4 regions of the Marinomonas sp. IMCC 4694 genome follow, and region 3 is predicted to be linked to each of the others. Evidence: predicted binding sites of a transcription regulator. Region 3 holds the regulator's gene; each other region holds the start of a gene.
The links. The regulator sigma-54, encoded in region 3, starts transcription at its own class of promoters, with help from an activator protein. The targets are predictions, from matches to a motif close to TGGCACNNNNNTTGCTNT.

Region 1: a site for sigma-54 is predicted at 2,284-2,301, ahead of FXV75_RS03095 (circularly permuted type 2 ATP-grasp protein). Genes of this name have one in related genera too.
Region 2: a site for sigma-54 is predicted at 1,625-1,642, ahead of FXV75_RS06015 (HAD-IIB family hydrolase). Genes of this name have one in related genera too.
Region 4: a site for sigma-54 is predicted at 1,398-1,415, ahead of hmpA (NO-inducible flavohemoprotein). Genes of this name have one in related genera too.

The regions. Positions count from the first base shown of each region.
Region 1 covers NZ_VSRV01000001.1:676,254-679,429, forward strand. Annotated here, with positions in the region: gene FXV75_RS03090 (alpha-E domain-containing protein) at 1-646, opposite strand, end outside; gene FXV75_RS03095 (circularly permuted type 2 ATP-grasp protein) at 649-2,103, opposite strand; gene FXV75_RS03100 (FAD-dependent oxidoreductase) at 2,438-3,176, shown strand, end outside.
Region 2 covers NZ_VSRV01000001.1:1,324,264-1,327,439, reverse strand. Annotated here, with positions in the region: gene FXV75_RS06025 (transposase) at 1-282, shown strand, start outside; gene FXV75_RS06020 (DMT family transporter) at 647-1,555, opposite strand; gene FXV75_RS06015 (HAD-IIB family hydrolase) at 1,696-2,538, shown strand; gene FXV75_RS06010 (glycosyl transferase) at 2,561-3,176, shown strand, end outside.
Region 3 covers NZ_VSRV01000001.1:1,985,001-1,988,176, reverse strand. Annotated here, with positions in the region: gene mgtE (magnesium transporter) at 1-433, opposite strand, end outside; gene FXV75_RS09070 (HPr family phosphocarrier protein) at 441-710, opposite strand; gene FXV75_RS09065 (PTS sugar transporter subunit IIA) at 720-1,169, opposite strand; gene FXV75_RS09060 (RNA polymerase factor sigma-54) at 1,187-2,659, opposite strand; gene lptB (LPS export ABC transporter ATP-binding protein) at 2,735-3,176, opposite strand, start outside.
Region 4 covers NZ_VSRV01000001.1:67,650-70,825, reverse strand. Annotated here, with positions in the region: gene norR (nitric oxide reductase transcriptional regulator NorR) at 1-1,247, opposite strand, end outside; gene hmpA (NO-inducible flavohemoprotein) at 1,482-2,675, shown strand; gene FXV75_RS00305 (DUF4258 domain-containing protein) at 2,845-3,176, shown strand, end outside.

The sequences.
Region 1 (3,176 bases), 1.3 Mb from region 3:
CAGTACGTCGATAGTCAAAATACGCACTTTGTGATTTGAGTACTTTGGCCCAAGTCACTTGCCCAAGTTGCAGGCGAGTGTCGGGGTCGGATTTTAGCATTAAAGAGACCGCCGCATCGAGAATTCGTGTGCCCATGTCGGCGCGTTCTAGGTAACGTCCCATAATTATGAATTGCCAGCCAGAGTTGCGGCTCATGGCGCCGGCCAAAAGACCAATGATTTTCTGACAGCCTTCAATAATGGTGTTCAAAAAAAGATGGCGCTCTGAGCGATTAATGCCCTGTTTGATGTTTTGTTGAGCGTACAAGCCCAATTCGTTGACCAATTCCCAGGTTTCTTTAGGGACCACATCGCGGGTGGTGCGGATGTTTTCACGCACCATTTTTAATGAGGACAACATGGAGTTTGGGTTGGTGTCGTCTGCGAGTAAAAATTTGACCACGTTACGTTCGTCTTTGACTTTGTAACGCTGCTCAAAGGTTTCTTCACCGCTGATGATTTCGATTAAACTGTACCAAGACATTTCAATGTCTTTTGGCATATCAAACAGCAAGTCATCGTATACACTAACGAGGCGGGCGGTGTTTTCTACGCGCTCTAGGTAACGAGCACTCCAATATAAGCGTTCTGCGACTCGAGATAGCATGATTATTCTCCCTTCGTTTCCACGATCCAAGTGTCTTTACTGCCACCACCTTGAGAGGAGTTGACCACTAAAGAGCCTTTTTTCATTGCAACACGAGTTAAGCCACCTGTGGTGACGTAGGTGTCTTTGGCTTGCAAGATAAAAGGGCGCAGGTCTAGGTGACGTGGTTCTAAGAGGCCTTTGGATATTAATGTGGGGGCCGTTGATAATTTCAGTGTGGGCTGCGCAATGTAATTACGTGGGTTCTTGGTGATTAATTCGGCAAACAAGGCTTGTTCTTTTTTGGTCGAATGAGGGCCAACCAGCATGCCATAACCGCCCGATTCGTTGGCGGGTTTCACGACCAATTTGTCTAGGTTGTCCAGTACGTAGGCGCGCTGCTCTGGGTCATCGCACAAGAAGGTTTCGACGTTGTTAAGAATCGGCTCTTCTTTTAAGTAATAACGGATGATATCCGGTACGTAGGCATAAACCACTTTATCGTCGGCCACGCCGGCCCCTGGTGCGTTCGCCAAGGCAACGTTGCCACTGCGCCATGCGCGCATGAGCCCAGCGACACCGAGCACGGATTCTGGGTCGAATGCTTCAGGGTCGATGAATAGGTCATCAATACGGCGATATATCACATCGACACGTTCGGGTCCGTCAATGGTTTTCATGTAGACGCAGTCGTCGGAGTCAACAAATAAGTCGCTGCCTTCGACTAATTCGGCGCCCATTTGTTGAGCTAAAAAGGCGTGTTCAAAATACGCCGAGTTATAAATACCGGGTGTTAATACAACGATCTCGGGCTTTTCAATGTCGCGAGGTGACAACGACGCTAGGGTGTCGAATAACTGAGAGGTGTAAGAGTTGACTGGTAGTATCGAGTCGTTCTCAAAAAGCTCAGGTAAGACACGCTTGGTAATCGCACGGTTTTCCAACATGTATGACACGCCAGAAGGAACGCGCAAGTTGTCTTCGAGTACAAAAAAATCGCCATTTTCATCGCGCACTAAGTCTGTGCCACAAATGTGCGCCCAGACGCCAAAAGCGGGAGAAACTCCAACGCATTCAGGGCGAAAGTTTTTGGAGTCTTTGATGATGTGTTCAGGAATGATGCCATCTTTGATGACATTTTGGTCGTGGTATAAATCGTCGATGAAAAGATTAAGGGCCGTAAGACGTTGCTTTAATCCGGCTTCCGCTATTTTCCAGTCAGCCGCTTCAATGGTGCGTGGAACAATATCAAAAGGCCAAGCTCTGTCTATGTTGCCTTCTTCGGTGTAAACCGTAAAACTGATGCCCATTTCTTGAATGGTGACTTCGGCGGTGAGGCGCCTTTTTTCGAGTTCGTCTTCTGAAAGACTGTCTAAATACCCTAATAGTTGTTTCGCTGGTGCTCTTGGTTTGCCTTTCTCATCGATTAATTCATCAAAAAATACGGATGATTGGTATTGGCTCGTTAGTTTATCCATGTATACCTCGTTCTTTTTATCAAGCCGGAGGTGGGTGCGTTAAACTTGCACATAGTTATGTACTTTTTTCGTGCATCCGCCCCGCATTGGGGAGCCTTGTGTATCATTAAGGTTAAACCTAGTGATGGCGTCACTTTATTCGCTAGGTTGTGCATAGTGTTGTCGCACTACTGGCGAAATAAAGCAAGGATCGAGCCATACTATTTGCCTTGCCGACGCGCTCTTTAATTTGGTGCAGGGGCGTTTGGATCGGTTTTATTTACGTTAAAGTTCGCTACTATGTACAGGGAAGGGGGGTGGTTTTTAACGTGCTTTGACACTGGAGGGGAAAAGAGTGAATAAGGTGAGCCAAGTGGTGATCGTTGGGGCCGGTATAGGGGGGTTATGTGCTGCGTTAGCCTTAGCGAAACAAGGGGTCCAAGTGGTTGTGTGTGAACAGGCTTTGGCGCTGGGTGAAGTGGGGGCCGGGTTACAAATCAGCCCTAATGCGTTCAAGGTGTTGCGCGACTTAGGGTTGGAGTCTGCACTCAAGCCGTTCGCCTTTGTTCCACAAAACGCAGCGATTCGAGACTATAAAACCGGCGAGTATTATTTAAAAATCCCGCTGGCACAAGCCGCTGAAAAACGCTATCAGGCGCCTTATTGGCATTTGCATCGTGCGGATTTACATCAGGTTTTGGTTGACGCTTGTTCTGCCGCCGGTGTGGCTATTTGGTTAGGCGCCGTGGTTTCTCGTTATCAAGAAGATACGTCGTCTGGGCGTATTTGTGCCGTTTTGCAAGACGGTCGAGAATGTTCGGCTGACTTGCTGATTGGCGCAGATGGCCTTCATTCAGCAGTGCGTAGGCAAATGTTAGGGCCAGAAAAGCCAACGTTTATGGGGCAAGTGGCGTGGCGCGGTGTGATTCCTGTCAGTGCCCTAAACGTTGTGATTCAACCCGATGCTTGTGTGTGGGCGGGGCCGGGTCGCCATCTTGTAAGTTATTATGTGCGCGGTGGCGAATGGGTGAATTTTGTGGCGGTGGAAGAGCGTGACGATTGGCAGTCTGAGTCGTGGCGTGAAGAAGGTAGCA
Region 2 (3,176 bases), 660 kb from region 3:
AGAACCAATGGTCTACCCTTTGATCTGAAAGAATATTTAGAACTGGTCGATCTCACAGGTCGCATCATTTACCACGATAAACCAGGCAGCATCGATTTATCCCTTGCCCCCATTCTCCAACGCCTAAATGTGCCTGCAGAAAGCTGGATAATAATGGCGACACAATTTGAACAGCATACCTGTACGGCAGTTGGAACCGAAGCTATCCTAACAGACTACTACCAGAAATTTGATTACAAACGCCGGCCAAAAATCAACAAAACTAAAGCGCTATTAGCCTAACACCCTCCGATTGCGTCACACCCTTTATTACAGCTCTAAAGCAAGGATTTAACTCGCTTAAATGGTATTACCCCCTGAAAAAACCAGTAACAGACCAAAGCAGCGCATCAGAAAACAACTTGACAACTTACTCAATCAACAACTTAAGACATAAACAACCGACTGACCTTTTTATTAAGACACCCATATAAAACTAAAATGGTTATCTTACATGGATGTCCTAATAACTCTTGGGTGTTCTAGTAACTCTCCGGTAACTCTAGCCACTAACATGGGTGTCTAAATAACTCTGGGTGTCTAAATAACTCTTACAGTCGATTATGGCGCATTGAGATAAAACCGCACCAAAATAAGGCAATTTTGATCATTGTTTTTTTCCCATAATAACGAGTAATACGCCGCCAAGTACGCCAGAGGTCGCTATAATAAGGTGTAAGGTGATGGATTCATTAGTAAAAATCACACCCCCCAATGTCGCAATGACAGGAACCAGTAGCTGCAATACCGCTACCAATGAAGCACTAAGATAAGGCAATACAGCGTACCACAAGGCATAGCCTAATCCAGACATAATCGCGCCTGAGATCATGGCGTACACAATCCCTTCAGAATGTATTTGTTCACTGCCGTACAAACTCGCGACGAGCAAGACAACACAGAGCATAGGAAGGGTGCGAACAAAGTTAGACGCCGTAGCGAATAAAGGTTTGGATGAGATCTTACCGCGCCAGGTATACAAGCCCCATGCGATGCCGGCGATGCCGGCGATGCCGGCGATGCCGGCGATGCCGGCGATGGTCATCAAAATAAAGCCAATTAATGAGGGTGAGGTCAAGGTCGGCATTACAAGGTAGGCAAAGCCAGTAAAGGCGATGAGCAGGCCAACCCACTCCAACCCAGTCAGTTTCTGACCTGCCCAAACCGCAAAGAGAATCAGGGTTAATTGCACCGCGCCAAACAGGATCAAGGCACCCGTTCCCGTCTCTAATGTCACGTAAGCAAATGAGAAGCCAATTGCATAGATAAATAAAGCGATTGCCGATAACCAGCTGCCTTCTAGCCATATTTTTTTAACCGATGGTGGCTTCGTTTTTAATGATTTAAAAATACACAACAAGGCTAAGGTAACGGCGCCGCTAAACAATCGCCACACGGCAAAACTGGCAGGGTCGATTAGCTCATCCGCTAACGCCAATCGACACAATACCGAGTTGGCCGCAAAAGCAATTAATGCCAGTGCAATGTATACGTACAAACGGGGCGAATTTGTCATAAATTTATTGAAACGCCCAGTTAACCTTAGACGCTTACCTTCGTTGAATAGTCGGCTACTTTTGCGCACTGGCACTGGATTTGCAAGTCTAAAATCAACGTCTACTCGCATGACTCGGATGGACTCAAACAGGAATCGACATGACGACGCTTTTACTTTTTACGGATTTAGATGGCACTTTGCTTGATCACCACAGTTACGATTTTCAGCCCGCTGAGGCGGCTTTGCGGTCGTTGAAGACCTTTGGCATTCCTTGCATCATCAACACCAGCAAAACCTTTGTTGAGCTTATTTCACTTCGACAAGCTTTAGAGCATCAAGACCCTTTCATCGTCGAAAATGGCTCTGCTGTTTACATTCCTAAGCATTTAGCCCTGCGTAGTGATGACGCACTGGAAGACTGCGGCGACTTCTGGCGCAAATCATTTGGCCCCCATCGTGACCAACTTATCGCACTGACAAACGATAAACAAAACTCTTTTCAATTTACCCGCTTTAGCGACATGACCTGTCAAGAGCTGATGTCGATCACAGGTTTAAACGAGGAAAACGCTACGCAAGCCATGCAACGCGACTTCAGTGAACCCATGCTATGGGTCGATTCAGATTCAGCGCTTAATGTCTTGCGTGCAGAACTTGCTCCCTTCGATGTACAAATCCAAAAGGGCGGGCGCTTTGCGCATTTAATGGGAAAAGAGTGCGACAAAGCCCATGCCATGATGTGGCTTAAAGGGCTTTACCAGAAACAAAGCAACAGCAACAGCAACATCCACACTATCGCTTTAGGCGATGGCGAAAACGACATTGGCATGTTGCGACAAGCGGACGTTCCGGTTGTTATTCGATCCCCTGCTCATACGCCACCCAAAGTACCTAACCGCAGCGACGCTTGGTTAACCGAGAGTTGTGGTCCAGAAGGTTGGGCACAGGCTGTCAATGTGTGGCTCAAGCAACATGGTTTTGTAGACAAAAATAACACTTAATACCTCATTTAGGAGAACGACTATGGGCGACTTTCATCAAAATGGCATCATTACCACCCTTCATAACTTAGCGCACCGTCCGTTAGAGGAAATGGAAAAAGAGCTTTGTGAATTTGCAAAAACGCGTCCGATGTCTCTTATCCTTCCGTGTCTATATTCGGAATTAGAAACAGACGCCATGCCCAATATCTTAAAGCATTTGCAACAAGTGCCTTACCTATCAGAAATCGTTATCGGTTTGGATCGCGCCACCGAAGCACAATATCGACATGCGTTGGAATTTTTCAGTGTGTTGCCACAAAAGGTAAAGGTACTTTGGAACGATGGCCCACGCTTACGAGCCATCGACAGTGTATTGAAAGGTGAGCACCTGTCTCCATCTGATCCAGGTAAAGGCCGCAATGTATGGTTTTGCATGGGCTATAACCTAGCTGCTGGCAAAGCAGAATCCATCGCTATGCACGATTGCGACATCGTCACCTACGACCGAGAATTACTGGCGCGTCTGATTTATCCTGTCGCCAACCCTAATTTTAACTACGAATTTTGCAAAGGTTTTTATGCGCGCGCCGCCAATGGGAAAATGAACGGCCGTGTCAGCCGTTTGTTGGTCACGCCTTTATTGTATTCCTTAAAAA
Region 3 (3,176 bases):
TAGTGTCCGTATTCATCAAGCCGCCGGCAGAATCTTCTGAGTAGCTTAATAGCGCTTCTACTCGGGCTCTGTCCTGAGTCGTCATTGAAGCAAGTACTTCTTTTACGATCGTCTCTGGCAAATGTTGAAGTAAATCGGCGAGATCATCGCTTTCGAAGTGTTCAGAAACGGCAATAAGTCGTTCTGTGTCCATGTTCTTCATGAACTGGACACCAATATCTTCACTCAGATATTGCAGTACTTCGCCTTCGTTTTTGGCTTCTATCAATTCCCAGAGCAGTTTGCGCTCTTTGGGCGGGGAAGATTCTAATAACCGAGCAACATCTTGCGCAGGCAAAGCGCCGTTAAGCAAATAACGGATCTGCATCGTGGCACCGGATTCAAGCGATTCGGTGACGGTCTGAAGGTGATTAAGCGTGCTTTGCTCTGACATAGTGGTGCTACTCGTCTTCCCCAAAGCGATTGTGAATCAATTCAATAACAGCATTAAGGGCGTCTTCTTCATCGTCACCGTTCGTCTTAATAATTATGTCTGTGCCTTTGCCTGCCGCTAGCATCATCATAGCCATGATGCTTTTACCGTCTACATTTCGCCCTTCTTTCTCGATGGTAATGTCACAAGAAAAGCGAGATGTTGTTTCTACAAGTTTGCCAGCCGCCCGAGCGTGTAAACCAAGCTTGTTAATAATAGTAGTGGACTTTTCCTGCATGCTCTTTTCCTATAGTAGTGCGCTAAATACAGTAAATAGATCTTCGTTTGACTGAGCCAAACGCAGTTTTTTTAGTGATTCGGGAGACTGAGCTAATTCAGCAATTTGTGCTAAGGTCGCAAGGTGCTGGTCGCATTCATTGGGCGGCACAATCAGCGCAAAAATAAGGTCAACGGGTTTTCTATCAATCGAATCAAAATCGATTGCCGTTTGCAGTGACATGATGACAATGGCGGTATGGTTCGCTGATTCGAGTCGACAGTGTGGGATGGCAATGCCATTGCCGATCCCTGTGCTTCCGAGTTTTTCTCGTCCAAGCAACGCGTCATAAATGGCTTCGTTGTTGCAGTGAAGTCGGTTTGAGGCGATGTCGGCAAGCGTTTCAAGAACACGTTTTTTGCTCACAATATCTTGTTGCGCTAAAACAAGATCTGCTTTTAATAAGGCTTTCAAGGACATGATAAAATGGTTTCCGTTTAGATCAGTCGTTTTCGTTCGTTGGACGGAGGGATGTTCATCGCCTCGCGGTATTTTGCCACAGTTCGTCTAGCAACCTGTATGCCTTGACCGGCCAGTATTGCGGCCAGTTTGTTGTCGCTTAACGGTTTTTTTGCAGGTTCATCAGCGACTAATTTTTTGATCATAGCTCGTATCGCGGTGGATGAACACTCTCCGCCTGAAGCCGTGTTAACGTGGCTTGAGAAGAAGTACTTGAGCTCAAAGATACCTTTGGGCGTGTGCATGTATTTTTGTGTTGTGACTCGAGAAATGGTCGACTCGTGCATGCCTACTTCTTCGGCAACATCGTGTAGAACCATGGGCTTCATCGCTTCTTCGCCCAGTTCAAAAAAATCAATTTGACGACTGACAATGCAGCTGGCGACTTTTAGTAGGGTTTCGTTGCGGCTTTGTAAGCTTTTCATAAACCACTTGGCTTCTTGAAGCGAAGTTTTAATGTAACTCGCGTCTTCTGGTGTGGCTGCTGTGCTGGCCATCGCTGAATAAGTTTCATTGATCTTTACAGGCGGTAAGGCGTCGTTGTTAAGTTCAACTTGCCAGGTATTATTGCGTTTTTTAACAGACACATCTGGAATGACATAGTCAGTATCGTCAGCGTCAATCACGGAACCCGGTCGTGGATTTAGTTGCTGAATGAGGTTGATAACCTCTTTAAGTGCTTCGTCTTTGAGTTTGGTTTTTCGGCTAAGTTGTGCAAAATCTCGATTGCCTAATAATGGCAGATAATGATCGATTAGGTTATGTGTGCTTTTGTATAAGGGGTGCGTATTAAAGGCCTCTAATTGCACCAGTAAACAGTCACGTAGATCAATAGAGCAAACCCCTACGGGGTCGAAACGTTGCAAGCGATGCTGTACTGCGATGACTTCTTCAATATCTAAATCATCAAGCTCAGCTCCCAAAGATTCCCAAATGTCCTCAGGAGTGATGCTAAGATACCCATCCGGCTGAACGCATTCGATGATAGCGTAAGCGATTTCAATGTCCCGATCTGACATATGGGTCAGGTTTAATTGCCATATCAGGTGATCTTGAATGCTCTCAGCAGGGGCGTTGCGACTTTCGAAATCACCGTCTCCTTCGTAACTGTTGTTGTCACTGATTGCGGCGGACGATCCTTGGTAGGTGTCATCCCAGCTGCTGTCTATGGACAACTCTTCCGGAATGCTTTCGGTCCACTCTGATTCGATGCGAGGCTCTTCGCTTGGTGCATCAAGGGGGGTATCGGCTGCGCTTTTAGATTCGATACTGGCGGGCGCATCATGATGATGTTCGTCGTCATCCAGTTCAAGCAATGGGTTTGACTCTAAGAATTCGTGTATTTCTTGTTTAAGGTCTAACGTGGAAAGCTGCAGCAAACGGATGGCTTGTTGCAGTTGCGGCGTCATGGTCAGCTGTTGACCGAGTTTTAATTGCAAAGACTGCTTCATAGAGCAACTCTTTTTGTTTGAGTGAATTGGAACGAGTTGTGCATACTACTCCCTTTCTCCAGCAATGATAAGGGGTTACAGACGGAAGTCGTCGCCTAAATAGACCTTTTTTACTTGTTCGTTATTGATCACCGTCTCAGCGTCGCCCGAGGCAATAATGTAGCCATTACCCACAATGTAGGCTTTATCGCAAATGTCCAGTGTCTCACGAACGTTGTGATCGGTGATCAACACACCAATGCCACTTTGTTGAAGATGTTTAATAATGAGCTTAATATCACCAACTGAAATGGGGTCAACCCCTGCAAATGGTTCGTCTAACAATATGAACTTTGGGTTCATAGCGACGGCTCTTGCTATTTCAACACGACGCCTTTCACCACCGGATAAGGCCATACCCAAATTATGACGAATGTGGGTAATGTGAAACTCCTCAAGTAAGCTTTCTAGGCGATCTTTTTGTTGCGTTTTGTTCAGTTCTTTACGGGTTTCTAAAATGGCTAAGATGTTATTTTCA
Region 4 (3,176 bases), 1.9 Mb from region 3:
GAAATTACATGCTCCAGCTCTCGTACGTTGCCTGGCCAATGGTAAGCGTCTAATAATTCCATCGCGGCGGCAGCGATCGTCAATTGCTGCAAGCCCAATTTGCGCCGAAACCGCTCAGCAAAAAAGCCCGCTAACAAGGGCACATCGCCTTGCCGCTCCCGCAATGCGGGCACTTGAAGTGGAAACACACTCAAACGATGAAATAAATCCGCGCGAAAACGCTGCTCTGCGACTTCGGTTTCTAGGTGTCGATTGGTCGCGGCGAGAATGCGCACGTCGACTTTTCGCACCTGATCTTTACCGACCGCTTGAATTTCTTGGTTTTGAATCGCTCGTAATAAAGTGCCTTGTACTTCTAAAGGCAATTCGCCAATTTCATCCAGCAATAAGGTGCCGCCATCGGCTAAAAGAAACTTTCCTTCTCGATCACGATCCGCCCCCGTAAACGCCCCTTTGACATGACCGAAAAGCTCGCTCTCAATTAAATGCTGCGGAATCGCCGCGCAGTTTACGTACACCATAGGAGCATCGGAGCGAGAAGATTGCTCATGTAAGGACCGCGCTACCAGCTCTTTACCGACACCGGTTTCCCCTTCAATGAGCGTGGCAAAGTCAGACGACGCAACCAGTTGAATCGCTTGCTTAAGATCTTGCATGACCTTGCTTTGACCGATCATTTCGCTTGGCTGTTCACTCATTACTTTGAGCACCTGCTGCGCATGTTGAGACTGGCTTTCCAAGCGCGTCATCAGCATCGAGGTATTTAATGTCATGGCCGCCATGGTGCTAATAATTTCCAAGGCGCGATTGTCTATTTCATCAAAAACACCGGGCTGAATACTGTCTAAAGTCACGACACCAATCAATTTTCCTTCCAAATACAGCGGCACACCCATACAAGAATGCACGGGCAGGTGTTCACCATAGCCCAACACCATGCCGTCATAGGGGTCGGGCAGGGGGGAATCACTTGGAAAACGTACTGGATAATGTCCCGCACAAATCTCTTTCAGCCTTGGGTGCTCATCAATATCAAAACGACGGCCCATGAGGTCTTCCGACAAACCTCGTTGGGCAATCGGAGCCAGCACACCATGGTGATTGATCAACAAAACGACTGCGTCGCAGTTAATGGTCGCACGGACAGCATTGACCAATTGCTCAAAACGATTTGGCAGCGTCACGGCACTGGCAAGGTCTAGCGCAAAGCTAAGTAGGGCATTATTGGAAATCTGGTTCACGGTCATCAATCTCTGATTTTTACGTTGTTTTCTATTGTGCTTCACTATGTCAATTTGACTCTAATATATCATATCGACTTTTAAATGAGCGAGTCATAACGACTCTATATTTATAGACATATATTTAAATCATTGATTTTTATAACTTTAATAAGTTGGCACAAGCTTCGCAATACTATTACGTATAGAGCGGTTAATCACGCCGACGATGAGTTTTATTCACGAATTAAAAAGGAAACAATGATGTTATCTCAACAACATATAGACACAGTTAAATCGACTATTCCTCTTTTGGCGTCAGCCGGCCCTGCGATCACACAGTACTTCTATAATCGTATGTTTACTCATAACCCAGAGTTGAAACACGTATTCAACATGACGCACCAAAAAACGGGAGGCCAACCCGCGGCGCTTTTTAACGCCATTGCAGCGTACGCAACGCACATCGATAACCTAGAAGTGCTTACTGGCGCGGTGATGCGCATCGCACATAAACACACCAGTTTTAATATTAAGCCTGACCAGTACGCCATTGTTGGTCATCACCTGATCGAAACACTACGCGAATTGGCACCAGACGCCTTTACATCAGACGTGGAAGAAGCGTGGGTCGCAGCCTATGGCCAATTAGCGGACATTTTTATTAAAATCGAGAGCGATTTGTATCAAGAGCGCGCGGCACAAGCAGGCGGTTGGTTAGATTTCCGTCGCTTTCGTGTGGCGTCTAAAACAGCAGAATCCGAGCTGGTTACCAGCTTTGTATTAGAACCAGTCGACGGTGGCGCTGTCATCGGTTACGTACCGGGGCAATACTTAGGCGTGAAATTACACCCTAAAGGCAACGAATTCGACGAAATTCGCCAATACTCCTTGTCTACCGCACCAAACGGCCAAAGCTACCGTATCAGCGTAAAACGCGAAGGCAGCAACAACATTGCCGGGGTTATGTCTAATTACCTACACGACCATGTCAACGTCGGTGACGAGATCGAAGCCATGCCACCAGCGGGCGACTTCTTTTTCCAAGACAAACAAACACCGGTGGTGCTGATTTCTGGTGGTGTTGGCTTAACCCCGATGCAAGCCATATTAGACACATTGGCAAAACAACAATACGCCCAACCCATCAGCTACTTGCACGCCTGTGCGCATCAAGGTCAGCATTCATTTGACGCCCACGTAAACAGCCTAAAAGAGCAGCTCAACCTGTCTGTTTACACTTGGTACGAACAAGCAGGCAACGAAGCGCAAGGCGTATTGAACGGTATGATGCAAATTGACGCAGTAAAAGACAGCCTACCGCTGACGGATGGTGAATTTTACTTATGTGGCCCAGTGGGCTTCATGATGTTCGTCAAACAACAGCTGCTGACACTAGGCGTCGAAGCGGATCGTATTCACTACGAATTGTTCGGCCCGCATAAAGACGTTTGATTTTGAAAGACGTTTGATCTTTCCTTTCTGATAATATCTTGCATGAAAACCCTCCCCCTTAAGAAACTCTCTTTAGAAAAAGGGGGAGGGTTACCGTCACTGATCTCACTATTGACAAAAACGAAACAACCTATCAATATGATAGGTATTGACTCAATGGATGAGCATTATGAAAAAGAACAACCCACAAGGAAACGTGGTATTTCCTCTCAGTGAATTTGCAGCTCGAAAAACCCTTAACGACTTAGCCGAAAATCACACAAATAGAATCCGTTGGAGCAGACACATCAAAGAACGCATGCTTGATCGAGGAGTGACCACGAGGCAAATTTTAACTCTGCTTAAAAGTAAGCGCTCCATATTTCGTGAAGGCCCTTATCTTGAGCTCAATGGTGATTGGAAATGTAATATAAAGGGCATGGCTGCTGGGTCTATATTAGAACTGAGCGTTGTCATAAAACACCCTGCGGATAACCCGACATCGATTTTAATCACAGTCTG